Regions from separate parts of the Ramlibacter sp. GCM10027632 genome, predicted to be linked through region 2. Evidence: predicted binding sites of a transcription regulator. Region 2 holds the regulator's gene; the other holds the start of a gene.
What was found. The regulator LexA, encoded in region 2, represses DNA repair genes until DNA is damaged. The targets are predictions, from matches to a motif close to ACTGTATNNNNATACAGT.

Region 1: the regulator LexA is predicted to act here: its motif matches at 7,156-7,173, upstream of ACFQZY_RS01805 (DNA topoisomerase IV subunit B).

What each region holds. Positions count from the first base shown of each region.
Region 1 covers NZ_JBHTGW010000001.1:407,680-422,701, forward strand. Annotated here, with positions in the region: gene ACFQZY_RS01775 (hypothetical protein) at 1-380, shown strand, start outside; gene ACFQZY_RS01780 (hypothetical protein) at 373-654, shown strand; gene ACFQZY_RS01785 (RidA family protein) at 726-1,181, shown strand; gene ACFQZY_RS01790 (hypothetical protein) at 1,228-1,782, opposite strand; gene parC (DNA topoisomerase IV subunit A) at 1,926-4,259, opposite strand; gene ACFQZY_RS01800 (lytic transglycosylase domain-containing protein) at 4,275-5,150, opposite strand; gene ACFQZY_RS01805 (DNA topoisomerase IV subunit B) at 5,150-7,120, opposite strand; gene ACFQZY_RS01810 (MFS transporter) at 7,240-8,472, shown strand; gene ACFQZY_RS01815 (hypothetical protein) at 8,475-8,606, shown strand; gene ACFQZY_RS01820 (class I SAM-dependent methyltransferase) at 8,623-9,165, shown strand; gene dapA (4-hydroxy-tetrahydrodipicolinate synthase) at 9,256-10,143, shown strand; gene bamC (outer membrane protein assembly factor BamC) at 10,173-11,261, shown strand; gene ACFQZY_RS01835 (MBL fold metallo-hydrolase) at 11,282-12,058, shown strand; gene ACFQZY_RS01840 (hypothetical protein) at 12,121-12,327, opposite strand; gene ACFQZY_RS01845 (JmjC domain-containing protein) at 12,467-13,618, opposite strand; gene ACFQZY_RS01850 (peptidylprolyl isomerase) at 13,673-14,191, shown strand; gene ACFQZY_RS01855 (glycine zipper 2TM domain-containing protein) at 14,253-14,738, opposite strand; gene dut (dUTP diphosphatase) at 14,850-15,022, opposite strand, start outside.
Region 2 covers NZ_JBHTGW010000003.1:290,962-305,983, reverse strand. Annotated here, with positions in the region: gene ACFQZY_RS07435 (D-2-hydroxyacid dehydrogenase family protein) at 1-649, opposite strand, end outside; gene ACFQZY_RS07430 (DUF1993 family protein) at 785-1,300, shown strand; gene ACFQZY_RS07425 (hypothetical protein) at 1,317-1,577, opposite strand; gene lexA (transcriptional repressor LexA) at 1,704-2,378, opposite strand; gene ACFQZY_RS07415 (asparaginase) at 2,512-3,480, shown strand; gene adk (adenylate kinase) at 3,500-4,156, opposite strand; gene kdsB (3-deoxy-manno-octulosonate cytidylyltransferase) at 4,281-5,042, opposite strand; gene ACFQZY_RS07400 (Trm112 family protein) at 5,048-5,254, opposite strand; gene lpxK (tetraacyldisaccharide 4'-kinase) at 5,235-6,227, opposite strand; gene ACFQZY_RS07390 (ExbD/TolR family protein) at 6,224-6,655, opposite strand; gene ACFQZY_RS07385 (MotA/TolQ/ExbB proton channel family protein) at 6,669-7,295, opposite strand; gene xseA (exodeoxyribonuclease VII large subunit) at 7,629-8,921, shown strand; gene ACFQZY_RS07375 (superoxide dismutase) at 8,993-9,574, shown strand; gene ACFQZY_RS07370 (DUF192 domain-containing protein) at 9,654-10,094, opposite strand; gene ACFQZY_RS07365 (hypothetical protein) at 10,170-10,391, opposite strand; gene ACFQZY_RS07360 (hypothetical protein) at 10,530-10,652, opposite strand; gene icd (NADP-dependent isocitrate dehydrogenase) at 11,009-12,271, shown strand; partial or broken gene ACFQZY_RS07350 (cold-shock protein) at 12,440-12,640, opposite strand; gene clpS (ATP-dependent Clp protease adapter ClpS) at 12,883-13,242, shown strand; gene clpA (ATP-dependent Clp protease ATP-binding subunit ClpA) at 13,313-15,022, shown strand, end outside.

The sequences.
Region 1 (15,022 bases), on a different contig from region 2:
TCGACGGCCTGCCGTACCTGCTGGACGACCTGCGCCCGCAAGGCTTCCTGGGCCGCCACTTCGCGCGCCAGCATGCGCCCCTGCTGCAGTTGCCGGCGGACCCCGCGCAGTGGTCCGAGGACGACACCCTGCACGCCCTGAGCCTGGTCGGCGGCGACGCGCCCGGCTGCTACGTGCTGGGCGAGCCGGCCTTGCGCGGCTGGCTCGCCGCAGTGCGCCTGGTCCGCGCTCAATGCCGGCCTGCTCGGGCTGCCCGCGCCGGCCTGGGTGACGGGCGCGCGGGCCCTGCAGGCGCGGGGCTGGATCGATGCCGGCACGCGCGAGGCGATCGAGCACGCCTGGCAGTTCGGCCAGCTGATCGCCAACAGCGACATGCATGACGGCAACCTCGCCTTCCTCCCCGGCCTGCGGCTGGCGCCGGTCTACGACATGCTGCCGATGCGCTACGCCCCGCCGCGCGCCGCCGAGGTCGTGACGCCGCCCTTCGCCCCGCCGCTGCCCCTGCCGGCCGAGCGCGAGGCCTGGGCCGCGGCGTTGCCGGCGGCCCGCGCGTTCTGGGCCGAGGCCGCCGGCGACCGCCGCATCAGCGGCGGCTTCCGCCGCGTCTGCGAGGCCAATGCCCGCCACCTCGAAGGCCTGGCCGCGGTGGGCTGATCGCGGCGATGCGACGCCGGCGGCTCCTACAATCGCGCCCTCCCCCGACTCCAGACCTCCAAGAGATTCCCATGACCATCGCCGCCAAGCTCCAGGAACTGAACATCACCCTGCCCCCGGTGGCCGTGCCCGCCGCGGCCTATGTGCCCTTCGTGCGCACCGGCAACCTCGTCTTCCTCTCCGGCCACATCGCCAAGAAGGACGGCAAGCCCTGGGTCGGCCAGCTGGGCAAGGACATGAACACCGAGCAGGGCAAGGAAGCCGCCCGCGCCATCGCCATCGACCTGCTCGGCACGCTGCAGGCCGCCGTGGGCGACCTGGAGAAGGTGGTCCGCATCGTCAAGGTGATGAGCCTGGTCAATTCGACCTCCACCTTCACCGAGCAGCACCTGGTCACCAACGGCGCCAGCGAGCTGTTCGCCCAGGTGTTCGGCGACAAGGGCGCCCACGCCCGCAGCGCCTTCGGCGTGGCCCAGATCCCGATGGGCGCCTGCGTCGAGATCGAGCTGATCGCCGAGGTGGCCTGACCACTCGCGCTCCTGGCGCGCCCGGCGCGCCTCGTGGCGCGTTGCCTCAGCGCACCGGAATCATCAGGTGCTGCCAGGGCGTCCCCGGCCACATGATGTAGGGCACGCCCGTGTCCGGCGTCGCCGACTTCGGGTACTGGTCGTAGAACGCCGCGTCTGCGCCCACGACCATCACGTGCGGCCCGGTGCTGACCCAGTGGTTGCTCGCCGTGGGCTGCTGCGCGAAGGGGTCGGTGTTGCTCGCGTCGGTGCCGCCCTTGAGCATGTACATGAAGCCGATCTTCCCGGCCGGCGGCGGCTTGCGGGCCATCCAGGCCTGGACCCACTCCATCGCCGCCCTGTCCATGCACATCGGGTCCGGGCCGGGCGTGGCCGGGTTGTCCGGCATGCAGGTGAAGCCGTTGCGACCCTCGCGCAGGGTGCGCAGGCGGCCGTCCTTCTCCACGGCCACGATGGTGGCGCCGGCGGCCACCTTGGGCGGCGCGGCCTGCAAGGCGCTGTCGACCAGGGCGGCGTCGGCCGGCGCGGGCGCGGGGACCGCCTGCGCGTGAACGAGGCAGACGCCAGCCAGCAGGCTGGCGGCGATCGGGGTCTTCTTCATGGCGGACTCCGGGAGACGGGGCCCGCAGTCTCGGCGGCAACGGCCCGCCGCCGCCGGGGAATCGGCCGCGCCTGGCCGTGCGGCGCGGCCTACATCGCGCGGCCGTGCTGCGAAGGCCGCGGGTTACCCGCGACCCCAGGCCCTCACTCCACCCGCACGATGGCCGTGGGCTTGAAGCCCAGGTCGGCCGCCTTGCCCTTGCGGCCGCGGCCGGCGCGGGCGTTATTGAGCGAGCGGATCTCCAGCGTCTCCTCGCGGTCCTTGCCGCCGCGGCCCACGCCCGAGATCTTCACGCTGCGGGTGTAGGCCGCCGCGCCGGCCAGGGTGTCCTTGGCCTCGAGGTCGATCAGCATCAGGCCGCGGCCGCCGTTGGCCTGGGCCTTGAGCTCGCCGATCTCGAAGGTGAGGATGCGCCCGCCGGTGGAGGCGCAGGCCACGTGCGTGGCGGCCGCGACCGGCGCCACCTGCGCCGGGGAAGGCCGGCACACGGACTCGCCCTCGCCGCAGGAGATGAAGGACTTGCCCCCGCGCTGGCGCGAGGTCATGTTCTCCACCGTCGCCAGGAAGCCGTAGCCCGCGCTGTTGGACAGCAGCAGGCTGGCGCCGGCGGCGCCGGCGAAGTAGTGCACGACCTGCGTGCCCGCCTCCAGCTCGATGAAGGTGGTGATCGGCTGGCCGTCGCCGCGCGCGCCGGGCAGCGTGGCCACTGGCACCGAGTAGATGCGGCCGTTGCTGCCGAAGACGAGGAGCGTGTCGACCGTGCGGCATTCGAAGGTGCCGTAGAGGCCGTCGCCGGCCTTGAAGGCGAAGCTCGCGGCGTCATGGCCATGGCCCTGGCGCGCGCGCACCCACCCCTTCTGCGAGACGACCACGGTGACCGGCTCGTCGATGATCTTCACTTCGGCCACGGCCTTCTTCTCGGCCTGGATCAGGGTGCGGCGGGCGTCGGCGAAGGTCTTGGCGTCGGCCTCGATCTCCTTGACCATCAGCCGGCGCAGCGCGGCGGGGCTGCCGAGGATCTCCTCCAGCCTGCCCTGCTCCTCGCGCAGCTCCTTGAGCTCCTGCTCGATCTTGATCGCCTCCAGGCGCGCCAGCTGGCGCAGCCGGATCTCGAGGATGTCCTCGGCCTGGCGGTCGCTGAGGTTGAAGCGCGCGATCAGGGCGGCCTTGGGCTCGTCGGCGCCGCGGATGATCGCGATGACTTCGTCGATATTGAGCAGGACGGTCTGGCGGCCCTCCAGGATGTGGATGCGGTCCAGCACCTTGTCCAGGCGGTGCCGCGAGCGGCGCTCCACCGTGCGCTGGCGGAATTCGATCCACTCCACCAGGATCTGGCGCAGCGGCTTCTGCACCGGCTTGCCGTCGAGCCCGATCATGGTCATGTTGACCGGGGCCGAGGTCTCCAGGCTGGTGTGAGCCAGCAGGGCCTGGATCAATTCCGACTGCTCGATGCGGCTGGTCTTGGGCTCGAACACCAGGCGCACCGGCGCGTCCTTGCTGGACTCGTCGCGCACCGCGTCGAGCACGGCGAGCATGGACTGCTTCAGCTGCAGCTGGTCCTGCGTCAGCGCCTTCTTGCCGGCCTTGACCTTGGGGTTGGTGATCTCCTCGATCTCCTCCAGCACGCGCTGCGAGCTCACGCCCGGGGGCAGCTCGTTGACCACCAGCTGCCACTGGCCGCGGGCGAGGTCCTCGATCTTCCAGCGCGCGCGCACCTTCAGCGAGCCGCGGCCGCTGCGGTAGGCGTCGGCGATGTCGGAGGCGCTGGAGATGACCTGGCCGCCGCCCGGGAAGTCGGGGCCCGGGATGACGGCGAACAGCTCCTCGTCGGACAGCTTCGGGTTCTTGATCAGGGCCACGCAGGCGTCGGCCACCTCGCGCAGGTTGTGCGAGGGGATCTCGGTGGCCAGGCCCACGGCGATGCCGCTGGCGCCATTGAGCAGCGTGAACGGCAGGCGCGCGGGCAGCTGCACCGGCTCCTGGGTGCTGCCGTCGTAGTTGGGGCTGAAATCGACCGTGCCCTCGTCGATCTCGTCGAGCAGCAGGTTGGTGATCTTGGCCAGGCGGGCCTCGGTGTAGCGCATGGCCGCGGCGCCGTCGCCGTCACGCGAGCCGAAGTTGCCCTGGCCGTCGATCAGGGGGTAGCGCTGGGAGAAGTCCTGCGCCATGCGCACCAGGGCGTCGTAGGCGGCCTGGTCGCCGTGCGGGTGGAAGCGGCCCAGCACGTCGCCCACCACGCGGGCGCTCTTGACCGGCTTGGCGCCGGCGGTGCCGGAGAAGCCCAGGCCCATCCGGGCCATCGAGTAGAGGATGCGCCGCTGCACCGGCTTCTGGCCGTCGGCCACGTCGGGCAGCGCGCGGCCCTTGACCACGCTGAGGGCGTACTCGAGGTAGGCGCGCTGGGCGTAGGTCGCCAGGTCCAGTTGCGAGTCGTCGTCGCCGCCGTCGGCGGCGAGGGTGATGAGGTCCTGCTCCATGGGGGAAGGTCAGTGTCAGTCGATGTGGGTTCGCACGAGGGACGGCACGGCGGCCAGCGGCGCGCCGAGCGAGGGCGGCATGCGGGCTCGGCCCGGCACCGGGGCCGGCAGCTCCATGCGCACGCGGTGCGCGCCGGTGCCGGCGGTGATCGCGGTCGCCGTGGACGCCGTGGACGCAGCAGACGCCTGGGCCTCGGGCGCCGGCTTCAGCGCGGCGTACAGCTGCATCACGGTGCGCACGTAGTGGCGCGTCTCGCGGATGTCGGGGATGCGGTTGCCGGCGCGCAGCACCGCGCCTTCGCCCGCGTTGTAGGCGGCCAGCGCGAGCTCGAGCCGGCCGGGAAAGAGGTTCACCAGGTGGCGCAGGTAGCGCGCGCCGGCCCGCACATTGGTGCGCGGGTCCAGCAACTGGCGCGCGACCGGGTGGCGCGGCGAGCCGGCCACGCCGAAGCGCTCGGCGGTGGCGGGGATCACCTGCATCAGGCCGATGGCGCCCTTGGGCGAGACTGCCTGCGCATCGAAGCCGGACTCGGTGGCGACCAGGGCCTGAAGCAGCTCGACGTCGAGGTTGTGTGCGCGGGCCGCCTCGTGCAGCAGGGGCTGGGCCTGGCGCACGCCGGGGGCGGCGGCCAGCCAGGCGAGCAGCTTCGGCGAGGCGACGCCGTCGTCGGCGGGCCGGGGAGCGGCCGGCGCTGCGCCTTCGGCCGCCGAGGCCAGGGGCGCGGGCGCGAGGGGCCCGTCACCGCGCGAGAACAGCTCGTAGCGCTCGTCCAGCTTCTCGCCGGCGAAGAAGGCCACGCCGCGCGCGTCGACGAAGCCCCAGACGTCCGCGCGCGCGCCCGCCGACGCTGCCAGCAACAGCGCCAGGAGCCACGCGCGGGCGGGCCGCATCAGATGTCGACCTCCACCTCGTCGCCATGCAGCTCCATCAGCTCGCGGCGGGCCGCGGCCTCGCCCTTGCCCATGAGCTTGGTGATGAGGGTCTCGGTGCCGGCGAAGTCGAAGCGGCCCAGGGCCACCGGCAGCAGGCGGCGGGTGTCGGGGTTGAGCGTGGTCTCCCACAGCTGCTCGGCGCTCATCTCGCCCAGGCCCTTGAAGCGGCTGATGCTCCAGGCGCCTTCGCGCACGCCTTCCTTGCGCAGCTTGTCGAGGATGGCGGTGAGCTCGCCCTCATCCAGCGCGTAGCTCTTGGAGGCGGGCTTCTTGCCGCGCGCCGGCGCATCCACCCGGAACAGCGGCGGGCGGGCCACGTAGACATGGCCGGCCTCGATCAGCTTGGGGAAGTGGCGGAAGAACAGCGTGAGCAGCAGCACCTGGATGTGGGAGCCGTCGACATCCGCGTCGGACAGGATGCAGATCTTGCCGTAGCGAAGGCCGGAGAGGTCCGGCGTGTCGTTCGGCCCGTGCGGGTCGACGCCGATGGCCACCGCGATGTCGTGGATCTCGGTGTTGGCGAAGAGGCGGTCACGCTCCACCTCCCAGGTATTGAGCACCTTGCCGCGCAGGGGCAGGACCGCCTGGCATTCCTTGTCGCGGCCCATCTTGGCGCTGCCGCCGGCAGAGTCTCCCTCGACCAGGAAGACCTCGTTGTGGGCGATGTCGCGGCTCTCGCAGTCGGTCAGCTTGCCCGGGAGCACGGCGACCCCGGAGCCCTTGCGCTTTTCCACCTTCTGGCCGGCGCGCTGGCGGGTCTGGGCCGCCTTGATGGCGAGCTCGGCGAGCTTGCGGCCATAGTCCACGTGCTGGTTCAGCCACAGCTCCAGCGCCGGGCGAACGAAGCTGGAGACCAGGCGCACGGCGTCGCGCGAGTTCAGGCGCTCCTTGATCTGGCCCTGGAACTGCGGGTCCAGCACCTTGGCCGAGAGCACGTAGCTGGCGCGGGCGAAGACGTCCTCGGGCATCAGCTTCACGCCCTTGGGCAGCAGCGAGTGCAGCTCGATGAAGCTCTTGACCGCGTTGAACAGGCCGTCGCGCAGGCCGCTGTCATGCGTGCCGCCGGCGGACGTGGGGATCAGGTTGACGTAGCTCTCGCGCACCGGCGCGCCGTCCTCGGTGAAGGCCACGCACCACTGCGCGCCCTCGCCCTCGGCGAAGGTCTCGCTGTCCTCGGCATAGCCCTCGCCATCGAACAGCGGGATCACCGGGTCGGTGGGCAGGGTCTGCATCAGGTAGTCGCGCAGGCCGCCCTTGTACTGCCAGCTTTGCGTCTCCTTGGTCTTATCGTTCACGAGGTAGACGGCCACGCCCGGCATCAGCACCGCCTTGCTTCGCAGCAGGTGGGCCAGCTCGTTCAGGGGCAGCTGGGAGGACTCGAAGTACTTGGCGTCGGGCCAGACGCGCACGCTGGTGCCCTGGCGGCGGTCGCCCTCCTGGGCCTTGCGCACCTGCAGGTCCTCGGTGACGTCGCCGCCCTCGAACACCAGGCGGGCCACCTGGCCCTCGCGGTGCGAGACCGCCTCGAGCCGCTTGGCCAGGGCGTTGGTCACGGACACGCCGACGCCGTGCAGACCGCCGGAGAAGCTGTAGGCCCCGCCCTTGCCCTTGTCGAACTTGCCGCCGGCATGCAGGCGGGTGAACACCAGCTCGATCACCGGCGCCCCTTCCTCGGGGTGCAGGCCGAACGGGATGCCGCGGCCGTCATCTTCCACGCTGACGGAGCCGTCGGCATGGAGGGTGACCTTGATGCGCTTGCCGTAACCGGCCAGGGCCTCGTCGGCGGCGTTGTCCAACACCTCCTGGATGATGTGCAGGGGGTTGTCGGTCCGCGTGTACATGCCGGGACGCTGCTTGACGGGCTCCAGGCCCTTGAGCACGCGGATCGAACCTTCGGAATACTCGGTGGAGGGTTTGCTGCTTGCCATGGGAGCGGCGATTGTAGTTGCGGGCCAGCCTCGGGGCTGTATGGAACCACAGTCTACCCGACGCACCTGGCGCCCTCACGACAGCGGGGAAGGAGGCGATTGGGTACAGTCGCCCGGTCATGACGTCCTCCCCCCCCAAGCTTTCCATGGTGCAGGTGCTCGCCTGCGGCGCCGCCATCGTCACCCTGTCCATGGGCGTGCGCCACGGCTTCGGCCTGTGGCTGCAGCCGATCACGCAGGCCCAGGGCTGGACGCGCGAGACCTTCGCCTTCGCCCTCGCGGTGCAGAACCTGGCCTGGGGCGTCTTCGGCGTCTTCGCGGGCATGCTGGCCGACCGCTTCGGCGCCTTCCGCGTCATCACCGGCGGCGCCCTCCTGTACGCCGCCGGCCTCCTGGGCATGGCCCTGAGCACCAGCGTCCTGGGCTTCACGCTCACCACCGGCCTCCTGATCGGCGCGGCCCAGGCGGGCACCACCTACGCGGTGATCTATGGCGTGATCGGCCGCCAGGTCGACCCGGCCCGGCGCTCCTGGGCCATGGGCGTGGCGGCCGCCGCCGGCTCCTTCGGCCAGTTCCTCATGGTGCCGACCGAGGGCCTGCTGATCGCCAGCTTCGGCTGGCAACAGGCCCTGATGCTGCTGGCCGCGGCCGTGGTGCTGGCGGTGCCCCTGGCCTTCGGCCTGCGCGAGCCGGGCTTTCGCGGCGGCGCGGCGCCCCGGCGCGACCAGAGCGTGGGCCAGGCCCTGCGCGAGGCCTTCAAGTACCCCAGCTTCCAGCTGCTCACCGCGGGCTACTTCGTCTGCGGCTTCCAGGTGGTATTCATCGGCGTGCACATGCCCAGCTACCTGAAGGACCAAGGCCTCACGCCGCAGGTGGCCAGCTACGCGCTGGCGCTGATCGGCCTGTTCAACGTGTTCGGCACCTACATCGCCGGCTCGCTGGGCCAGCGGCTCGCCAAGCGCAAGATCCTGGCGACCATCTACTTCGGCCGCGCGGTGGCCATCGCCCTGTTCCTGTGGGCGCCGCTGACGCCGATGTCGGTCTACATCTTCTCGGCGGTGATGGGCCTGCTGTGGCTGTCCACCGTGCCGCCCACCAATGCCACCGTGGCCCAGATCTTCGGCGTGGCCCACCTGTCGATGCTGGGGGGCTTCGTGTTCCTCAGCCACCAGTTCGGCTCGTTCATGGGCGTGTGGCTCGGCGGCCTGCTGTACGACCGCACCGGCAGCTACGACATCGTCTGGTACATCGCCATCGCCCTGGGCGTCTTCGCCGCGCTGGTGAACCTGCCGGTGCGCGAGGCGCCCATCGCGCGCCAGCCCCGGCAAGAGACGCAGGCCCAGGCCGCCTGACCATGAAGCCTCGCGCGCGCACCCTGCTGGCCTACGCCGCCGCCCTGGCGGCGCTGGGGGCGGTGTTCGCGCTCTACACCCGGCCCGCGCTGCTGGTCACCCTGGCCGACCAGCTCTGGGCCTGTTTCAACTGATTCCCCCTCCCCTCCCATGCACGGAACCGAAGCCCCCAGCGAGTGGGTGCAGCGCTGGAGCCACCTCGTGCCCGCGGGCGGCGCGGTGCTCGACGTCGCCTGCGGCGCCGGCCGCCACCTGCGCTGGTTCGCGGGGCGGGGCCACCCCGTCACAGGCGTGGACCGCGACCCGGCGGCCCTGGCCGCGGCCCAGGTGGCTGGCGAGCTGCTGCAGGCCGACATCGAGAACGGCCCCTGGCCCTTCGCGGGCCGGCGCTTCGCGGGCGTGGTGGTGACGAACTACCTGTGGCGATCGCTGCTGCCCGCGATCGTGCACAGCGTGGCCGAGGGCGGCGTGCTGGTCTACGAGACCTTCGCCGCCGGCAACGAGACGGTGGGCAAGCCCTCGCGGCCGGATTTCCTGCTGCAGCCGGGGGAGCTGCTGCGGGCCTGCGAGGGCTTGCGGGTGGTGGGCTACGAGGACGGTTTCCTCACCGGGCCCGAGCGGTATGTGCAGCGGGTGGCGGCGGTGCGCCCCCGCCCTGGCGACCTGGGCCGGCCGTTGCGGCTCGCCGGCTGAACGCGTCATCTCCCCGCGGCGACGGCCGGCCCCCCCGCCCTCGCTAGAATGCGCTGTTCCCTTTCACGAGCCCCTCAGACGAGCCCCCAAATGACCCAGATCACAGGCAGCATCGTGGCCCTGGCCACCCCCATGCACGACGACGGCAGCGTGGACTATGCGAGCCTGCGAAAACTGATCGACTGGCACATCGCCGAAGGCACCGACTGCATCGGCGTCGTCGGCACCACCGGCGAGTCGCCCACGGTCAGCGTCGAGGAGCACCGCGAGATCATCCGCGTCTCCGTCGAGCATGCCGCCAGGCGCGTGCCGATCATGGCCGGCTGCGGCGCCAATTCCACGGCCGAGGCCATCGAGCTGGCCAAGTACGCCCGCGAGGTCGGCGCCGACTGCCAGCTGCAGGTCGTCCCCTACTACAACAAGCCCACGCAAGAGGGCCAGTACCTGCACTTCAAGGCCATCGCCGAAGCCACCGGCGACCTGCCGATCGTGCTGTACAACGTCCCCGGCCGCACCGTGGCCGACATGGCCCACGACACCGTGCTGCGCCTGGCCGAAGTGCCCGGCATCGTCGGCATCAAGGAGGCCACCGGCAACATCGAGCGCGCCCAGTGGCTGATCCGCGATGTGCCCCAGGGCTTCGCCGTCTACTCCGGTGACGACCCCACCGCCGTCGCCCTCATGCTGTGCGGCGGCCAGGGCAACGTGAGCGTCACCGCCAACGTCGCCCCTCGCCTGATGCACGAGCTGTGCGTGGCCGCCATCGCCGGCGACCGCAACCGCGCCATGGAGATCCAGCGCCAGCTGATGCCGGTGCACAAGCACCTGTTCTGCGAGGCCAACCCCATCCCCGTGAAGTGGGCCATGGCCCGCATGGGCCTGTGCGGCGGCGCCTTGCGCCTGCCCCTCACGCCGCTGACCCCGGCCAACCACCCCGTGGTCGAGGGCGCGCTGCGCGCCAGCGGCCTGCTCGGTTGAATACGCCCTTTCCCCGAGGAAACCGCTGCATGAAGCACCCCGCACGTCTGGCGCTGCTGGCGCTGTGCGCCCAGCTGGCCGCCTGCTCCAGCCTCCAGAGCGACAAGATCGACTACAAGAGCGCGACCACCGCGCCCTCGCTGCAGGTCCCGCCCGACCTCACGCAACTCGCCCGCGACACCCGTTACTCGGTGGCCGGCGGCGCCGTCACCGCCACCGCGCAGCAGGCCGCCCGCCCGCTGGGCGTGCCCACTGCCGTGTCCAGCGTCGCCGACGTGCGCATCGAGCGCAGCGGCAACCAGCGCTGGCTCGTGGTCAAGCGCCCCGCCGAGCAGATCTACCCCCTGGTGCGCGAGTTCTGGCAGGAGGGCGGCTTCCTCCTCACCCAGGACCAGCCCGAGCTGGGCATCATGGAAACGGACTGGGCCGAGAACCGCGCCAAGATCCCGCAGGACTTCATCCGCGCCACCATCGGCAAGGTGCTGGACTCGCTGTACTCCACCGCCGAGCGTGACCGCTTCCGCACCCGCATCGAGCGGGCCGCCGACGGCAGCACCGAGGTCTACGTGACGCACCGCGGCCTGCAGGAAGTCACCCAGGGCACGCACCCCCAGAACACCACCGGCACGCTGTGGCAGCCCCGTCCGGCCGACCCGGAGCTGGAGACCGAGTTCCTGCGCCGCCTGATGGTCAAGCTGGGCGTGCCGCAGCAGCAGGCCCAGGCCACCGCGCCGGCCGCGCCCGCGCGCGCCACCGCCCGCGTGGCCACTGTGAACAACCAGCCCGTGCTGCAGATAGACGACGCCTTCGACCGCGCCTGGCGCCGCGTCGGCCTGTCGCTGGACCGCACCGGCTTCACCGTGGAAGACCGCAACCGCGCCGAGGGCACCTACTTCGTGCGCTATGTCGAGCCCAACCCCGACCGCCAGCAGGAACGCGGCTTCTTCAGCCGCCTCTTCAGCGGCTCGGAGAAGCCCGCCGCGCCGGCCCGCTACCGCATCGCGGTGCGCAGCCAAGGCGAGGCCACCACCGTGTCGGTGCTGGACGCCAATGGGGCGCCGGTCACCACCCCCGCGGCCCAGCGCATCGTCCAGGTGCTGGCCGACGACCTGAAGTAAGGCCGCCGCCCCCTCCCGCCGTGCTTCGATTCAAGAGCCTGGGCAGCGGCAGCTCGGGCAACGCCACGGTGGTCGAGGCCACCAGTGGCAACGTCACCACCCGGCTGCTCGTCGACTGCGGCCTGGGCATCCGCCGGCTGGACCGGGCCCTGGCGGAGGCCGGCCTCGCGGCCGCCGACCTCGACGCGATCTTCGTCACCCACGAGCATTCCGACCACATCGGCTGCGCCCGGGCGCTGGCCCTGCGCGAGCGGCTGCCAGTCCACATGAGCGCCGGCACCCATGCCGGCTTGCGCGAACGCGACTTCGACGGCCTGCTGCGGGTGGCCGCCGACGGCCAGGCCATCGACCTCGGGGCGCTGCGGGTCATGCCCTTCGACGTGCCGCACGACGCGCGCGAGCCGCTGCAGCTGCATTGCACCGATGGCGACGCGCGCCTGGGCATACTGACCGACCTGGGCCATGTGACCGCGCATGTACTGGCCCACCTCGCAGGCTGCGGCTCGCTGCTGCTCGAGTGCAATCATGACGCGCAGATGCTGGCCAGCGGCCCCTACCCCTGGTTCCTCAAGCGCCGGGTGGGCGGGGACTGGGGCCACCTGGCGAACGCGGCGGCGGCCGAGGCGGCCCGCACGCTGCAGGCGCGGGGCCTGCGCCAGGTCGTGGCAGCGCACCTGAGCGAGAAGAACAACACCCCCGACCTCGCCCGCACCGCGCTGGCGGAGGCCCTGGGGGCTGCGCCGCAGGACATCCACGTGGCGACAGCCTCCGCGGGCTGCGCGTGGCTGCGGGCCTGAGCGCCCAATAAAAAAGCCGCCCCGAAGGGCGGCTTTCGTTCTTTCAAGAACCGGAGAACCGATTACTTGGAAGCGGCGCTGGCGGCCGGGGCAGCAGCGGAAGCGGCAGCAGCGGCGGCGGCGGAAGCGGCGCCAGCAGCGGCGTCGGCAGCGGGGGCGGCCGGGGCGGCGGCGGGAGCGGGAGCCGGGGCCGGAGCCTCTTCCTTCTTGCCGCAGGCGGCCAGGGCGAAGGCGGCGATCACGGAGGCCAGGACGAGCGATTTCTTCATTTCAGGTTCCTTTTATGGGGGTGGACAATTTTCCGGAAAACTGCCCGTGAAGCAGCCGCTCCACGGACTGAAGAACAAGAAGGACTCGAGCTCTTCCTGCTCAACCCAACATTATAGGCACATCGAACCCGAGACTTAATTACTTGGTCGCCGTCAATCCGGACGACCGAGCATCTTCGTGCAGCCAGCCGGCTTCGCACCAGGCCAGGAGCAGGTCGATGGCCGCCTCGCTGGCGCCCGCCAGGTCGCGCGCATCGAGGGCGCGGCGGTCGGCCAGGCGGCGCATCAGGGTGGCGTCGCGCCCGCCGGCGCGCCAGCTCTCGCCATTCAGGTAGATGTGGCGCGCGTCATAGACCATGCGCGATCGCGCGTCCAGGCGCACTGCCCGCAGGCGGCGCGGCGCGCGCTGCGACTCGAACCAGACGTTCGCCTTGGGCTCGGTGAGGTACTCGCCCAGGGCGCGCTCGAGAGCGTCGGGCGTGCGCAGCGCGCGGGCCAGCGCGTCGCGCGCGAAGTCGACGAGCCCGTCGGGCATGGCACCGGGGCTCGCCGTGGCGGCCTGGCGCGGGTCGCGGTAGATCGCCTCGCCCACCTCCTCGGCGGCCTCCTCGGCGATGCGTTGCAGCAGTTCGCGCGCCAGCTCGCCGCGCGCCGGCGAGCGAAAGCCGATGGAGTAGGTCTGGCACTCGCCCTCGGCGATGCCGTCGTGCGCGTAGCGCGGAGGCAGGTACAGCATGTCGCCCGGCTCCAGCACGTATTCGGCCTCGGGCTCGAAGTTGGCGAGGATCTTCAGCGGCACGCCCTCCTGCAGGGTGAAGTCCTCCTGGCGGCCGATGCGCCAGCGGCGGCGGCCGTGGGCCTGCAGCAGGAACACGTCGTAGCTGTCGAAGTGGGGGCCGACGCCGCCGCCATCGGTGGCGTGGCTGATCATGAGGTCGTCCAGCCGCGCCTCCGGCACGAAGCGGAACTGCTGCATCAGCGCATGCACGCCGGCATCATGCAGGTCCATGCCCTGCACCAGCAGGGTCCAGCCGGGACGCTTGCGCGGCGGGATGCCGCGCCCCTCGAACGGGCCGCGCCGCATGCGCCAGCGCCCGCCGCCGAGCTGCTCCACGAGGCGCGACTCCACCTCCTCCTGCCCGGCCAGCTCGAACAGGCGCTCGCGCGGCACCAGCGCCTGGAAGCCGGGGATGGCGCCGCGCACCAGCAGGGGCTTCTTCTGCCAGTGGCGCTTCATGAACTGCGAGGGCGTGAGGCCGCCCAGGAGGGCGAGGGGCTGGTCGATCTGCATGCGGGAGGTGGGCGCGAGCGAGGCGCGAGGGGTGCGAACTGCGACAATTCTCCTATGGAAATTTCGAACCAATGCGTCGTCGCCCTCACGTGGACCCTCAAGGACACGCTGGGCGACACGCTCGACACGCTCGAGGCCCCGGTGGAGTTCCTGGTGGGCGGCGACGACCTGCTCGCCAAGATCGAGGAGGCCCTGCAGGGCCATGAGGTGGGCGACCGGCTCGACCTGCACCTCGAGCCCGAGGAGGCCTTCGGCGACTACGACGAGAACCTGGTGTTCCTCGAGGCGCGAGCCCTCTTCCCCGAGCAGCTCGAGGAGGGCATGACCTTCGAGGAGCTGCCCACGGGCGCCACGTCGCAGGGCCCGGCCAGCGCGCTGTACACCGTCACCGAGATCTACCCGGAGCACGTGGTGCTGGACGCCAACCACCCCCTGGCCGGCATCGCCCTGCGGCTGTCCCTCAAGGTCGAGGGCGTGCGCGAGGCGACCGAGGAGGAGGTGGGCCGCGGCAGCGCGGGCACCGGCTTCTTCCGCGTGCAGCCCCAGGCGCCGGGCAGCGACAGCATCCACTGAGGCCCGGGCCGCGGCCCGCAGCCTCTGCCTCCCGGCCGGCCGCCCGGTCAGGGCCAGCAGATCAGGACCGGTAGATCACGTTGTTCTCGATGCGCACCCGGTCGCCCACGCGCAGGTCGCCGGTGGCCTGAACCTCGTAGACGCGGGAGACGCCCTGGTCGGTCTGCACCGTGATGCGGTAGGCCGGCCCGCTGGTGGCCGCGCCCGCCGGGGCGCCGCGGCCGACCTGGCTGCCCGCCGCCGCTCCCGCCACCCCGCCCAGGACGGTCGCGGCATCACGGCCCGAGCCGCCGCCGATCTGGTGGCCCAGGACGGCGCCGGCAACGCCGCCGACCACCGCGCCGACCACGTTGGGGCCGCGCGCCGCGGCGGGCGTGCCCGGGGGGAGGTACTCGATGCTCGTGACCCGCCCCCACTCCAGCGAGGCGGGCGCGGTGCCGGCCTGCGGGTAGGCGGCCGTCTGCGCCGTGCCCGTGGTGGGGTACTGGGCGCAGGCCGCCAGCAAGGCCAGGCCGGCGGCGGCGAGGATGCGGAGGATGGGTCGCATGGCAGTCTCCTGGGAGCGTCCGGGGAGCGGACGCCGGCGATTGCATCGCCGGCATGCGCCGGGGCGCGTAGGAGACCCGCGACGGCGGCCGTCAGAGGCCGTGACGGGTTCTCAGGCCTTGCCCGTCGAGCCGTAGCCGCCCTCCCCGCGCTCGGTGGCGGGGAACTCGGTGACCACGTTGAACTGCGCCTGCACCACCGGCACGATGACCAGCTGCGCCAGGCGCTCCAGGGGCTGGAGCGTGAATTCGACCGGGCTGCGGTTCCAGCAGCTGACCATTAGCT
Region 2 (15,022 bases):
GGTGTACGCTGACCACGTCGCATTCGGAGAAGAAGGCGTCGCGACTGGGCGCGACGAAGTAGCCGTCGGCCGTGGCCAGCTCGCGCGAGGCCTCGCGTCCCCAGATCACCACCTTCATGCCGAAGGCCTTGCCGTAGGCCGCCACCAGCTGGCCGATACGGCCGTAGCCCCAGATGCCCAGGGTCTTGCCCCGCAGCACCTGGCCGACGCCGAAGTTGGGCGGCATCGAGGCCGATTTCATGCCGGACTGCTGCCACGCGCCGTGCTTGAGCGTGCTGATGTACTGCGGGAGGCGGCGCATGGCCGCCATGATCAGGGCCCAGGTGAGCTCGGCCGGGGCCACCGGCGAGCCGACGCCCTCGGTCACGACGATGCCGCGCTCGGTGCAGGCCTGCACGTCGATGTGCGCGCCGACACGGCCGGTCTGGGCGATGAGCTTGAGGCGGGGGAGCTTTTCCAGCAATTGGCGGCTGATCTGGGTGCGTTCCCGGATCAGGACGATCGCATCGGCATCACGCAGGCGGACGGACAGCTGGCCGATTCCCTTGACGGTGTTGGTGTAGACCTTGGCGGGAAAGGGCTCGAGCTTGCTGGCGCATTGGAGCTTGCGCACCGCATCCTGGTAATCGTCGAGGATCACAATGTTCATGGCACCGGATTGTGCCTTGCCGCAACCAGGCGCTCCGGGTCGCCGGTGATGGGCCCGCAGGCCGGGTAGCATCGCGCGGTCCGCGGCGCGCGCCGCCGGACGGCCCGACCCGACCCATCCCATCGAGGAGACCCCGTGAGCATTTCCATGTCGTCCGCCAGCCTGCCCGTGTTCCAGAAGATGCTGGGCAACCTGAAACACATCCTGGACAAGGCGGTGGCCAACGCCCAGGCCCGCAAGTTCGACCCGCAGGTGCTGGTGGCCTATCGCCTGGCCCCGGACATGCTGCCGTTCTCGCGGCAGATCCTGATCGCCTGCGATGCGGCCAAACTCGGCGTGGCGCGCATCAGCGGCCTGGAGGCGCCGAAGTTCGAGGACACCGAGAGCACCTTCGACGAGCTGCGCGCCCGCATCGACCGCACGCTGGCCTGGCTGGCCACCGTGCCGCCCCAGGCCCTGGACGGCACCGAGGCCAAGGAGATCACCTTCCCGGTGGGCCGCCAGGGCGCCACCCGCACGATGAAGGCCGAGGACTACCTCAAGCTCTGGGTGCTGCCCAACATGTACTTCCACATCACGACCGCTTACGCGATCCTGCGCCACAACGGCGTGGACCTGGGCAAGTCCGACTATCTCAACGGCGCCGCCTGACGCCGGCGGGCGCGGCTCAGTGCCGGGCCTCGAGGGCAGCCAGGCGGTCCAGCTCGGCGCAGACCTCGTCGATGCGGCCGGCGATCACGCGGCCGCGGGCGGCGCGGCTCTCGCGGGCGTTGACCACATGGACCACGTGCACGCTGCGGCCAGCGGGGCCCTGCGCAGGGCACAGCACCTGCGGCTCACGGCGCGGCGCCGGGCCGCCCGCCAGCCACTCGACCATGGCCTGGACGGGCTGGAACAGTTCAACGATGAGGGGAAGGGCCAGTGCCATGTGAAGCTCCTTGATACGACGAGGTGTGACACACAGGCAGGATTGCGAGGGAAAGGAACGGCACAGGGTGATGGCTCCACGCCATACGCCCGCCACCTGGGCCGCTCCGGGATGGGATCGCTGGGGTTACATCAGCATGGTGTTGCGGATCAGCCCCACGGCCAGGCCCTCGATCTCGAAGGGCTCGCCGGGCTCCACGATGATCGTGGCGTAGTCGGGGTTCTCCGCATGCAGCTCGATGAGGTGCTTGTTGCGGCGGAAGCGCTTGACGGTGACGTCGTCGCCCAGGCGGGCGACGATGATCTGGCCGTTCTTGGCGTCCTTGGTGGCCTGCACCGCGAGCAGGTCGCCGTCCATGATGCCGGCGTCGCGCATGGACATGCCACGCACCTTCAGCAGGTAGTCGGGCTTGCGCTGGAAGAGGCTGCTCTCGACGTAGTAGGTCTGGTCCACATGCTCCTGCGCCAGAATGGGCGAGCCGGCGGCGACGCGGCCGACCAGGGGCAGGGCGAGCTGGGCCAGGCTCTGCAGCGGCAGCGAGAACTGCTTGACGCGCGACTCGTTGATGGAGCGCAGCGCTTCGCCCCGCAGGCGGATGCCGCGGGAGGTGCCGCTGACCAGCTCGATCACGCCCTTGCGTGCCAGCGCCTGCAGGTGCTCCTCGGCCGCGTTGGCGGACTTGAAACCGAGCTCGGACGCGATCTCGGCGCGCGTGGGCGGCGCGCCCGTGCGGGCGATGGCGCTCTGGATCAGGTCCAGAATCTGCTGCTGGCGGGCCGTGAGCTTGGGCGTGTCGATCATGAGGAGCCTCCTCGGAAACCGTGAAGAACCAATCGAGACAGTGGCCGACCCTGTGTTGCAGGTACTGTGCGGATAACCAACTGTTTCGATATCCAGTACCTGTATTTTTAACCAGCTTTGCAAGGAAGCGCAAGTGCCTCCCCAAAAAATCGTTGTGCTGGGCACCGGCGGCACCATCGCCGGCACCGCCTCCAGGCCCGGTGACCACACTGGCTACACCGCGGCGCAGCTCGGCGTCGCGCAGCTGCTGCAGGCGCTGCCGTCGCTCGAGGGCGTCGCGCTGGAGGCCGAGCAAGTGGCCCAGGTGGACAGCAAGGACATGGACTTCGCCACCTGGCAGCGGCTGGCTGCGCGCTGTGCCCACTGGCTGGCCCAGCCCGGCGTGCAGGGCGTGGTGGTGACCCACGGCACGGACACGCTGGAGGAGACGGCCTGGTTCCTGCAGCGGGTGCTGTCGCCCGCCAAGCCGCTGGTGCTGGCCTGCGCGATGCGGCCCGCCAACGCGTTGTCACCCGACGGTCCGCAGAACCTGGCGGATGCGCTCGCGGTGGCACGGACGCCTGGCGCGCGCGGCGTGGTGGCGGTGTGCGCCGGGCGCATCCATGGGCCGATGGAGGTGGCGAAGGTCCATCCCTACCGCCTCGATGCCTTCGACTCGGGCGAGGCGGGGCCGCTGGGACTGGTGGAGGAGGGCGCGGTGCGCCTCCTGCGTGACTGGCCGGCGGCCGGTGACCCGCAGGCGCCGGCGCGTGCACGGGCGGTGGCCGGCACTGACCCGGCACGGTGGCCGCGGGTGGAGATCGTCCTGAACCACGCCGGTGCGGACGGCCGCCTCGTGGAGGCCCTGCGCACCCAGGGGATCGACGGGCTGGTGGTGGCCGGCACCGGCAACGGGACGGTGTCGGGCGGGCTGGAGCAGGCCCTGCTCGACGCGCAGGCCCACGGGGTGGCCGTGGTGCGTTCGACGCGCTGCGCCCTGGGACGGGTGGTCGGTGCCGCGGAGAAGCCGTTGCCACAGGCTTCGACGGTCACGCCGGTCAAGGCGCGCGTATCCCTGCTGCTGGACCTGATGGTCGCCCGCGTCCCGCAGGGCGACACCTGAGGCGCGCCGGCCGGGCGCCTCAGCTGGCCAGGGCGGTCAGTGCGCGGGAAGTGATCTCGTCGACGTTGCCCATGCCGCTGATGGCGCGGTACTTGGGCGCGGTGGCCGGGTCGGTCTTGGCCCAGGTGGCGTAGTAGTCCACCAGCGGGCGCGTCTGCGAGGCATAGACCTCCAGGCGCTTCTTGACGGTTTCTTCCTTGTCGTCGTCGCGCTGCACCAGCGGCTCGCCGGTGACGTCGTCCTTGCCTTCGGTCTTGGGCGGGTTGAACTTCACGTGGTAGGTGCGGCCCGAGGCCGGGTGCGAGCGGCGGCCGCTCATGCGCTCGATGATGGCGTCGAAGGGCACGTCGATCTCGAGGACGTAGTCCAGCTTCACGCCGGCTTCGCGCATGGCCTCGGCCTGCGGGATGGTGCGGGGGAAGCCGTCGAACAGGAAGCCCTTTGCGCAGTCGGGCTGGGTCAGGCGCTCCTGGACCAGGCCGATGATGATCTCGTCGCTCACCAGTCCGCCGGCGTCCATGACCTTCTTGGCCGCCAGGCCCAGGGGCGTGCCGGCCTTCACGGCAGCGCGCAGCATGTCACCGGTGGAAATCTGCGGGATGCCGTACTTCTGGCAGATGAACGCGGCCTGCGTGCCTTTGCCGGCGCCGGGCGCGCCCAACAGGATGAGTCTCATGGTGTCTCCGGAGTCAATGAATACGGCGGGCCGGGGCGAAGCGGTGTCGCCCCCCGGCCAAGTCGCGGCGAGGATAGCATGCGACCCCTCCGCGTCCCTTACGCGGCTGAGTGGCGCAGCCGGGTTACCTGGCGGGTTGGAACAGGGCCCGCACGCGTGCGAGGTCCTCGGGCGTGTCCACGCCCGGGCCCGGCGCGGCGTCCGTCACGTGCACCGCGATGCGGTGCCCGTGCCACAGGGCTCGCAGCTGTTCCAGCGCCTCGAGCTGTTCGACTGGCGCCTGGGGAAGTTTGGGGAATTCGCGCAGGAAGCCGACGCGATAGCCGTAGATGCCCACATGCCGCAGCGGCCGCGGCTGCGGCAGCCCGGGCTCGCCGGCGCTGGAGCCGTCGCGCCACCAGGGGATGGGGGCGCGGCTGAAGTACAGGGCGATCCCGCGGGCGTCGGTGACGACCTTGACCACGTTCGGGTTGCGCAGGTCGTCGACCGAGTCGATGGGATGGGCCGCGGTGCTCATCGCGGCGTCGCCATGCCGCTGCAGCAGGCCGGCGACGGCGTCAATCAGCGCCGGCTCGATCAGGGGCTCGTCGCCCTGCACGTTGACCACGAGGGCGTCGTCGGCCAGGGCCAGGCGCTCGCAGGCCTCGGCCAGGCGGTCGCTGCCCGAGGGGTGGTCGATGCGGGTCATGACGGCGCGCACCCCATGCGCCTCGCAGGCGCGGGCGATGGCCTCGGTGTCGGTGGCCACGACCACCTGCTGCGCGCCGGAATGGCTGGCGCGCTCGGCCACGCGCACCACCATGGGCTTGCCGGCGATGTCGGCCAGGGGCTTGTCGGGCAGGCGGGAGGAGGCCAGCCGCGCCGGGATGAGGACGGTGAAGGGCAGGGCCATCAGACCTGGGGCGCGCGCGGGGGCAGGCGTTCGAGTTCTTCGTCGGACAGGGTGCGGGCCTCCTCCTCGAGCAGCACGGGGATGCCGTCGCGGATCGGGTAGGCCAAGCGCGCGCTGCGCGAGATCAGTTCCTGGCGCTCGCGGTCGAGGTCCAGCGGGCCCTTGGTCACGGGACAGACCAGGAGCTCAAGCAGTTTGGGATCCATCGGGCGATGATAGCGCCCGGTCCGTGAGGGCATCGAAGGCGCTCCAGAAGGCCGGCTCGATCGCCACCGAGAGCGGTACGGCCCAGGCCTCGGGCTGGTGCCGCCACAGCTTGACCGCGTCCTTCTCGGTGCAGACCACTGCCATGCCGGGCGGCACCGCCGGCGGCGCCGCGTCGAAGTCGTGGTGGTCGGGCAGGGACAGGGTGGCGGCGGGGGACACGCCGGCGGCGCGCAGCATCGAGAAGAACGCCTCGGGCCGTGCGATCCCGGCCAGGGCCAGCACCGGCTCGCGCGCCAGTTCGGCGAGCGGGCGACGCGTGCCGTCGGCGCGCAGGGCCTGGGTGTCGAGGCGGCGCTCGACCCCGTAGCCCTCGATGCCGGCCGTGCCCGGCGGACGCAGGACCAGGTCGACCCGGCGGGGCCACGGCTCGCGCAGCGGCCCTGCCGGCAGCAGCCAGCCGTTGCCGGTACCGCGGTCGTCGAACACGCAGACGCCGAGGTCGCGGGCCAGCGCGTGGTGCTGCAGGCCGTCGTCGCTCACGAGCACCTGAACGCGCGGGTGGGCCGCGAGCAGCGCGCGGCCGGCGTCGGCCCGGCGCGGCGCGACGAACACCGGCACGCGGCAGCGGCGCGCGAGCAGCAGGGGCTCGTCCCCCGCGTCGGCGGGCTCGGTGGCGGAAGTGACCTCGCGGCAGTCGTGGCCGCGGCGGCCGTAGCCGCGCGAGATGATCCCGGGCTGCAGCCCGCGCGCCTTGAGGTGTTCGACGATCGCCGCGACCACGGGCGTCTTGCCCGCGCCGCCGGCCACCACGTTGCCGACCACGATCACCGGCACCGGCAGGCGCTCGGCGCGCCGCAGCCCCAGCGCATACAGGCCCCGGTGCACGCCGGCCAGCCCGCCGTACAGCCAGGCCAGCGGCCGCAGGCTCCACGCCAACGGGCCGCGGCGCAGCCAGGCCGCCTGCAGGCTCACCGCGCGGTACCGGCCTGGGCCGAGGACTGCGCGGCGAAGGTGATCTGGGCCAGGCCGCTGCGCCGCGCGGCCTCGAGCACGGTGATCACGGACTGGTGCGGCGACGAGGCGTCGGCGCTGATGATGATCACGCTGTCCTTGCCCGCGCGGGCCGACTCCACCAGCGCCGCGGCCACCGCCTCGACGCTGCGGCCGTTCACCAGGTTGCGGTTGATCGAGTAGCGGCCGTCGGCGCCGATGGCGACGATGACCTCCTTGGGGTAGTCACGCTGCGCCGGCGCGTCGGCCACGGGCAGCCGCAGCTGCAGCTCGGTGAACTTGCTGTAGGTGGTGGACAGCATCAGGAAGATCAGCACCACCAGCAGCACGTCGATGAAGGGGATCAGGTTGATCTCCGGCTCTTCGGCCTTGCGCGGACGGAAGTTCATCGGCGCACCGCCTTCACTTGCGCAGCGTCAGCAGGTGCCGCAGCAGCCGCTCCGAGGCCAGCTCCAGGCCCAGGAGGTACTCGTCGACCCGGGCGCGGAAGTAGCGCCAGAAGATCAGCGCGGGGATCGCGATGATCAGGCCGAAGGCGGTGTTGTACAGGGCGATCGAGATCCCGTGCGCGAGCTGCGCCGGGTTGCCGCCGGTGCCGCCGCCGGGCGCCTGCGAGCCGAAGATCTCGATCATGCCGATCACGGTACCCAGCAGGCCCAGCAGGGGGGCGGCGGAGGCGATCGTGGCCAGCGCGCTGAGGGAGCGCTCCAGGCGGTGCGCGACGGCGCGGCCGGTGGTCTCCATGGCGCTGCGCAGGTCCACCTCGGTGCACCGGGGGTTGGCGCCCAGGGCGCGCAGGCCGCTGGCCAGCACCTCGCCCAGGGCCGAGTTCTGCTCCAGCTGCGTCACCACGTCCGGCGACGGGACGGCGTGGCGGGCGACGGCCAGGGCTTCCTCCAGCAGCTTCGGGGGGGCGACCTTGGCCCGCTTGAGGCTGAGGAATCGCTCGATGATCAGCGCCAGGGCCAGGATGGAGCAGGCGATCAGGGGCCAGATGGGCCAACCGGCGGCTTGTATGATCGAAAACAAGGGGAGGGTCTCCGGCGCAGTTGTCGGGGCAGTTCGGTGGCCATTATCGGGCACCTCTTCCCGCTCGTAGGACCTCACCGCCTGGGCGTCGGAAGATTCTCACATTTCTTGTGGATAACTTTGTGCGCAAGTGCGGCCCCATGGGCTCCAAACCCGCGCCAATTGGAGCTTGTGACAGAACGGTCACAAATTCAGCAGAAAAATCATGTTTGAAATCAATCACTTGCGACGAAAAACCGTGATTTCTCGTGCCCCGTTCGCCATGCCTGCCTACCGGTCGCTCGCTGTGGACGACTTTTCTCTGCATGGGCCCGCCACGGCGCGCCGATCCTGATGCCTGACGCCAACAATCCAGCAACGACGCGGCGGATCTGGCAAGTCGGCCCGCTATGCCGCGCCGTTGCTGATGCCCTGGACGCGCGCTTCAATCCTGTCGCGGTCCGCGGCGAGATTTCGGGCTTCTCGCGCCCGGCCAGCGGGCATTGCTACTTCACGCTCAAGGACCCGACCGGCCAGATCCGCTGCGCCATGTTCCGCCGCGCCGCCAGCGGGCTGGATTTCAGCCCGCGTGATGGTGACAGCGTGGAGGTCATGGGCCGGCTCGACGTCTACGACGCGCGCGGCGACCTGCAGCTGATCGTCGAGTCGTTGCGCCGCGCGGGCCAGGGCACGCTGTTCGAGCAGTTCCTGCGCCTGAAGGCTCGGCTCGAGGCCGAGGGCCTGTTCGACCCGGACCGCAAGCGCGAGCTGCCGGTGATGCCGCGCGGCATCGGCCTGGTCACCTCGCTGGGCGCCGCGGCGCTGCACGACGTGGCTACGGCGCTGCGCCGGCGCGCGCCCCATGTGCCGGTGCTGCTGGCGCCCGCGGCAGTGCAGGGCGCGCAGGCGCCGGGCGAGCTGGTGGCGGCCCTGGAGGCGCTTTACGCGCGGGCCCGGGCCGGCGAGGTCGACGTGATCCTGCTGGTCCGCGGCGGCGGCTCCCTCGAGGACCTCTGGTCATTCAACGACGAGCAGCTCGCTCGCACCATCGTCGCCAGCCCGGTGCCGCTGGTGTGCGGGGTCGGCCACGAGACCGACTTCACCATTGCCGACTTCTGCGCCGACCTGCGCGCGCCCACGCCGACGGCGGCGGCCGAGCTCGTGGCGCAGCCGCGCGACGCCTGGCTCGGCGCGCTGTCGCTGGTCCAGGATCGCCTGTCCACGGCGACGCTGCGCCGGCTCGATGCCGCTTCGCAGCGGCTGGACACCGCGGCGTCGCGCCTGGGCCGGCCCTCGGGCCGTGTGGCCGGCCAGCACCAGCAACTCGAGCGGCAGGCCCAGCGGCTGCGGTATGCCGTGGCGGCGCGGGTGGCCCGCCTGGGGGCGGGGCTCGACGCGCAAGCCGGCGCCTTGCAGCGCTCGGTGCCGCGGCAGCTGTCGGTGCAGGGCCAGCGGCTGGAGCGCGCCGCGCTGCGGCTGGCCGGTGTCGACCCGCGCCAGGTGCTGCAACGGGGCTACGCGCTGCTCACGCGCGAGGACGGCACCGTCCTCATGCACGCGGCCGACGCCCGGCCGGGCGACTGGCTGCAGGCCCGGCTCGCGGACGGCACGCTCGATGTCACCGTGTCCCAGCCCCGATTGATTTAATGCCTAGAATCCCGGCTGGTCCGACGCCATCCCCGGAATCCGTACAACTGAACAACCCCAAGAGGATCACCATGGAACACACCCTCCCGCCGCTGCCGTACGCCATCGACGCCCTGGCCCCGCACTACTCGCAGGAGACGCTCGAGTACCACCACGGCAAGCACCACAACGCCTATGTCGTGAACCTGAACAACCTGCAGAAGGGCACCGAGTTCGAGTCCATGACCCTCGAGGAGATCGTCAAGAAGTCCTCCGGCGGCATCTACAACAACGCGGCCCAGATCTGGAACCACACCTTCTTCTGGAACTGCATGAAGCCCAATGGCGGCGGTGAGCCCACCGGCGCGCTGGGCGCGGCCATCACCTCGAAGTGGGGCAGCTACGCCGCCTTCCGCGAGGCCTTCGTGAAGTCCGCCGTCGGCAACTTCGGCTCCGGCTGGACCTGGCTGGTCAAGAAGGCCGATGGCAGCGTGGACATCGTGAACACCGGCGCCGCCGGCACGCCCCTGACCACCGCCGACAAGGCCCTGCTGACCGTGGACGTCTGGGAGCACGCCTACTACATCGACTACCGCAACCTGCGCCCGAAGTTCGTCGAGACCTTCCTCGACAAGCTGGTCAACTGGGAATTCGCGCAGAAGAATTTCGCCTGAAGTTCCCGCGCATGACGCAAGGGCCGCATCGAGCGGCCCTTTTTCATTGGCGCGGCGCCCGCTGCCGGGGCCGGCTGCCTCACTTGCCGAACGGCTCGCCGGCCAGCCTGGCGCCGGCCTTCAGGCCCTTGCGCGCGAACCAGCCCTGGTTCATCTCGAGCACGTAGCGCACCGGCCGGGCGGAGCAGTGCGAGTCGGTGGTCTGGGGCGCCATGTCGGCCAGGTTGACGATGGTGCCGTCGTCGGCGACGAAGGCCGCGGTGAGCGGGATCAGCGTGTTCATCATCCAGAAGCACTGCGTCCCGGGCTGGTCGAACACGAACAGCATCCCCTCGTGCTGGGGCATCTCGCGGCGCCACATCAGGCCGGTCTGGCGCTCGCCCGGGGTGGCGGCGACCTGGGCATCGATCTGGTGCATGCCGGCCGAGAGCCGGGTGCGTGGCAGGTTCGTCTGAGGGGTCTGGGCGGAGGCGGCGAAGGCCGCAAGGCCCAGGAGGGCGATCAGCAGGCGGTGGGTCATGGGCGGGATTCTGCGTCAACCGGGCCCAAGAAAAATGCCCGCGCGGGGCGGGCATCTCTCGGGGGCGGGCCTGGATCAGGCGGCGCTGGCCTTCTTGGACTTCTTGGCCTTCTTGGTGGACTTCTTGGCCTTCTTCTCGGCCTTGGCTTCCGGCTTGGCTTCTGCCTTGGCGGCGGGAGCGGCGGCGGCGGCAGGGGCAGCGGGAGCAGCCGGGGCGGCGGGAGCCGCGGGGGCGGCCTGGGCGAAGGCGCCGGCGGCGAAGAAGGCGGCAACCAGGGAGGCGATCAGCTTGTTCATGGAAATCCTAGGTGACAGGGTGAGGCGTGTCCCGGCGGTGCCGGGTGTTCTCGCAACGGAGCGGCTGAGCCGGGCGTTGACAGCGGCGCAAATAAAAAAAGCCCGCCTAGGGCGGGCTTTTCATTCGCGCAAGCCGAATTACTTCTTGGCGGAAGCGGCGGAAGCGGCGGGCTTGGCAGCGGAAGCGCCGGCGGCCGGGGCGGAAGCGAACACGGAAGCGGCGAACACGGTGGCGGCCAGGGCGGCGAAGATCTTCTTCATGGTGATTCCTTTTGGACTAGTTCAAAGGGTTGTCTAACAAAAAATTGCCTCGCGGACAGGCCGTGAGGCTCTCCTCTAACGCGGCAGTTAACCGGCCGTTGACAGAAAAACGCAGAAATTCAAAAAACTTTTTGGCCCCGCGGCGGCCCCCCCGCGGCCCTGAAAAAAGATGGATGCCAAGGTGCCAAATTCGAGGGTTATCACCGACGCCATGCGGGCTACATGACGGTTCCTGCGGGCCCGCAGGCGGTGCGAACCGCCGGGGGCCGTGGCTAGAATGCCCCGGCGCACCGGCTGCGGCGGGTGCCCCCGGTCGCGCCCCAGGGCGCTCCTTTTCTCCACGAACGCCCCCATCCATGTATCAGCACATCCAGGTGCCGGCCCAAGGCCAGAAGATCACGGTCAACGCCGACAACTCCCTCAACGTGCCGGACGAGCCCATCATCCCGTACATCGAGGGTGATGGCACCGGCCGCGACATCACGCCGGTGATGCTGAAGGTGGTGGATGCCGCCGTGGCCAAGGCCTATCGCGGCAAGCGCCGGATCCACTGGATGGAGGTGTATGCCGGCGAGAAGTCGACCCGCCTGTACGGGCCCGATGTCTGGCTGCCCGAGGAAACCCTGCAGGCCGTGCGGGAGTACGTGGTGTCCATCAAGGGGCCGCTGACCACGCCGGTCGGCGGCGGCATCCGCTCGCTGAACGTGACCCTGCGACAGGAACTCGACCTGTATGTCTGCCTGCGCCCGGTGCAGTATTTCAAGGGCGTGCCCTCGCCGCTGAAGGAGCCGGAGAAGACCAACATGGTCATCTTCCGCGAGAACTCCGAGGACATCTACGCGGGCATCGAGTACGAGGCCCGGTCGGAGAAGGCGCAGAAGCTCATTCGCTTCCTGGTCGAGGAAATGGGCGTGCGCAAGATCCGTTTCCCGGAGACTTCCGGCATCGGTGTCAAGCCGGTGTCGATCGAGGGCACGGAACGCCTGGTGCGCAAGGCGATCCAGTACGCGATCGACAACGACAAGCCTAGCGTGACCCTGGTTCACAAGGGCAACATCATGAAGTTCACCGAGGGCGGCTTCCGGGACTGGGGCTACGCCCTGGCCCAGCGCGAGTTCGGCGCCGAGCTGATCGATGGCGGCCCGTGGTGCCGCCTGAAGAACCCGAAGACCGGCAAGGACATCGTGATCAAGGACTCGATCACCGATGCCTTCCTGCAGCAGATCCTGCTGCGCCCGGTGGAGTACAGCGTGGTGGCCACGCTCAACCTCAACGGCGACTACATCTCCGACGCCCTGGCCGCCCAGGTCGGCGGCATCGGCATCGCGCCCGGGGCGAACATGAGCGACTCGGTGGCGATGTTCGAGGCGACCCATGGCACCGCCCCCAAGTACGCGGGCAAGGACTACGTCAACCCCGGCTCCGAGATCCTCTCGGCCGAGATGATGCTGCGCCATATGGGCTGGACCGAGGCGGCGGACCTGATCATCCGCTCGCTCGAGGCGGCGATCCAGACCAAGCGGGTGACCTACGATTTCGCCCGCCTCATGGAGGGCGCGATCCAGGTCAGCTGCTCGGGCTTCGGCCAGGTGATGATCGAGCAGATGGCCGAGCTCTGAGCCCGGTGGCCCGGACGAGGCAAAGCCGCCCCGGCGGGGGCGGCTTTTTTCATCGGGCCGGCGCTGTCAGCCTGCGTCGTTGGCGTGGGCCTGGAACTGCGGCGTGCGCACCCGTGAGGCACGGGCGGGCGCGTGGGGCCGGGGCGCCTCCAGAGGGGGCAGGTGGGACGCGGGCTGGATGTTCTGCGCCAGCTGACCCTTGGGGCCCTCGGTGAGCTCGAAGCTGACGCGGGTACCCTGCTTGAGGGTCTTGAAGCCATCCATGACGATGGCGGAGAAATGGGCGAAGACATCGGGGCCCCCGCCGTCGGGCTCGATGAAGCCGAACCCCTTCGCATCATTGAACCATTTGACAGTGCCAGTCGCCATGTGCGGTCCCTCGATGTTCCCTCGCGTTGTGGGGAGGCGGCCCTGAAACGGGCCGCCTTGCGCGAATATTTTCACATACTAAAGTTTCCGTTGGAAGCCTGGCGTGGCTTCCCGGCGAAGGGCCGCCGTGCCGCCCAGAATCCTGCCCGGCAGGTTTGGGGATCGTGGCTTGAATAGTGGATGGGCTGACTCCAGATCCGTTTCGGGGAGGCAGCGCCGGTGGGGTCGATAGAATGATTTTCATGGCCAGCAAAACACCCAAACCCGCTCCGGTTGCACCCAAGCAGCAGCCCAAGGATGACGACGGTGGGTCGGTGGTCCTCGAGCGGCGGACGCAGCGGACCCAGCCTCCCCAGATGTACCAGGTCGTCATGCTGAATGACGACTACACCCCGATGGAATTCGTCGTCGTGGTGATCCAGGAGTTTTTCAACAAGGACCGGGAGACGGCCACGCAGATCATGCTCAAGATCCATCTCGACGGCAAAGGCGTCTGCGGGGTCTATTCCCGAGATGTCGCGTCGACGAAGGTCGAGCAGGTCCAGGCCGCGGCCCGGCAGGCAGGGCATCCCCTGCAATGTGTCTGTGAACCCGTGGAGTGACAGCACAGCTGGAACGGATCAGGATTACAGTGAGTCAGAGACGGAACGGTAGCAAGGCAAAGGAAATTTCATGATTGCCCAGGAATTGGAAGTCAGCCTCCACATGGCGTTCGTGGAGGCACGGCAGCAGCGCCACGAGTTCATCACCGTGGAGCACCTGCTGCTCGCCCTGCTGGACAATCCCAGCGCGGCCGAGGTGCTGCGGGCCTGCTCGGCCAATATCGACGACCTGCGCAAGTCGCTGTCCAACTTCATCAAGGACAACACCCCGCAGGTCGCCGGCACCGATGACGTGGACACCCAGCCGACACTGGGCTTCCAGCGCGTGATCCAGCGCGCCATCATGCATGTGCAGTCCACCGGCAACGGCAAGAAGGAAGTCACCGGCGCCAACGTGCTGGTGGCCATCTTCGGCGAGAAGGACTCGCATGCCGTCTACTACCTGCACCAGCAGGGCGTGACCCGGCTGGACGTGGTGAACTTCATCGCCCACGGCATCAAGAAGTCCGACCCGCCCGAGCCCGCCAAGGGCAGCGAGGCGCCCGGCGCCGAGCCGGAGGAGGGCGGCGGCGAGAAGAGCGAGAAGGCCTCGGCCCTCGAGCAGTTCACGTTCAACCTCAACCAGGCCGCCAAGGACGGCAAGATCGACCCGCTGATCGGCCGCGAGTACGAGGTCGAGCGCGTCATCCAGATCCTGTGCCGCCGCCGCAAGAACAACCCGCTGCTGGTGGGCGAGGCCGGCGTGGGCAAGACCGCGATCGCCGAGGGCCTGGCCTGGCGCATCGTGCAGAAGGACGTGCCGGAGATCCTGGCCGAGTCCACCGTGTACTCGCTGGACATGGGCGCGCTGCTGGCCGGCACCAAGTACCGCGGCGACTTCGAGCAGCGCCTGAAGGGCGTGCTCAAGTCCCTGAAGGACAAGCCCAACGCCATCCTGTTCATCGACGAGATCCACACCCTCATCGGTGCCGGCGCGGCCTCGGGCGGCACGCTGGACGCGTCCAACCTGCTCAAGCCGGCCCTGTCCTCGGGCCAGCTCAAGTGCATCGGCGCGACCACCTTCACCGAGTACCGCGGCATCTTCGAAAAGGACGCCGCGCTGTCCCGCCGCTTCCAGAAGGTGGACGTGGTCGAGCCGACGGTGGAGCAGACCGTGGAGATCCTCAAGGGCCTGAAGAGCCGCTTCGAGGAGCACCACAGCGTCAAGTACGCCGTGGCCGCGCTGCAGGCCGCGGCCGAGCTGTCCGCCAAGTACATCAACGACCGCCACCTGCCGGACAAGGCCATCGACGTGATCGACGAGGCGGGCGCCGCCCAGCGCATCCTGCCGGCGAGCAAGCGCAAGAAGACCATCTCCAAGGCCGAGGTCGAGGAAATCGTGGCCAAGATCGCGCGGATCCCGCCCGCCAACGTGTCGAACGACGACCGCGGCAAGCTGCAGACCATCGAGCGTGATCTCAAGAGCGTGGTGTTCGGCCAGGACAAGGCCCTGGAAGTGCTCGCCGCCTCGGTCAAGATGGCACGTTCGGGCCTGGGCAAGGGCGACAAGCCGATCGGCGCCTTCCTGTTCTCCGGCCCCACCGGCGTCGGCAAGACGGAAGCGGCCAAGCAGCTGGCCTACATCATGGGCATCGAGCTGATCCGCTTCGACATGTCGGAGTACATGGAGCGCCATGCGGTGTCGCGCCTGATCGGCGCGCCTCCCGGCTATGTGGGCTTCGACCAGGGCGGCCTGCTGACGGAGGCGGTGACCAAGAAGCCGCACTGCGTGCTGCTGCTC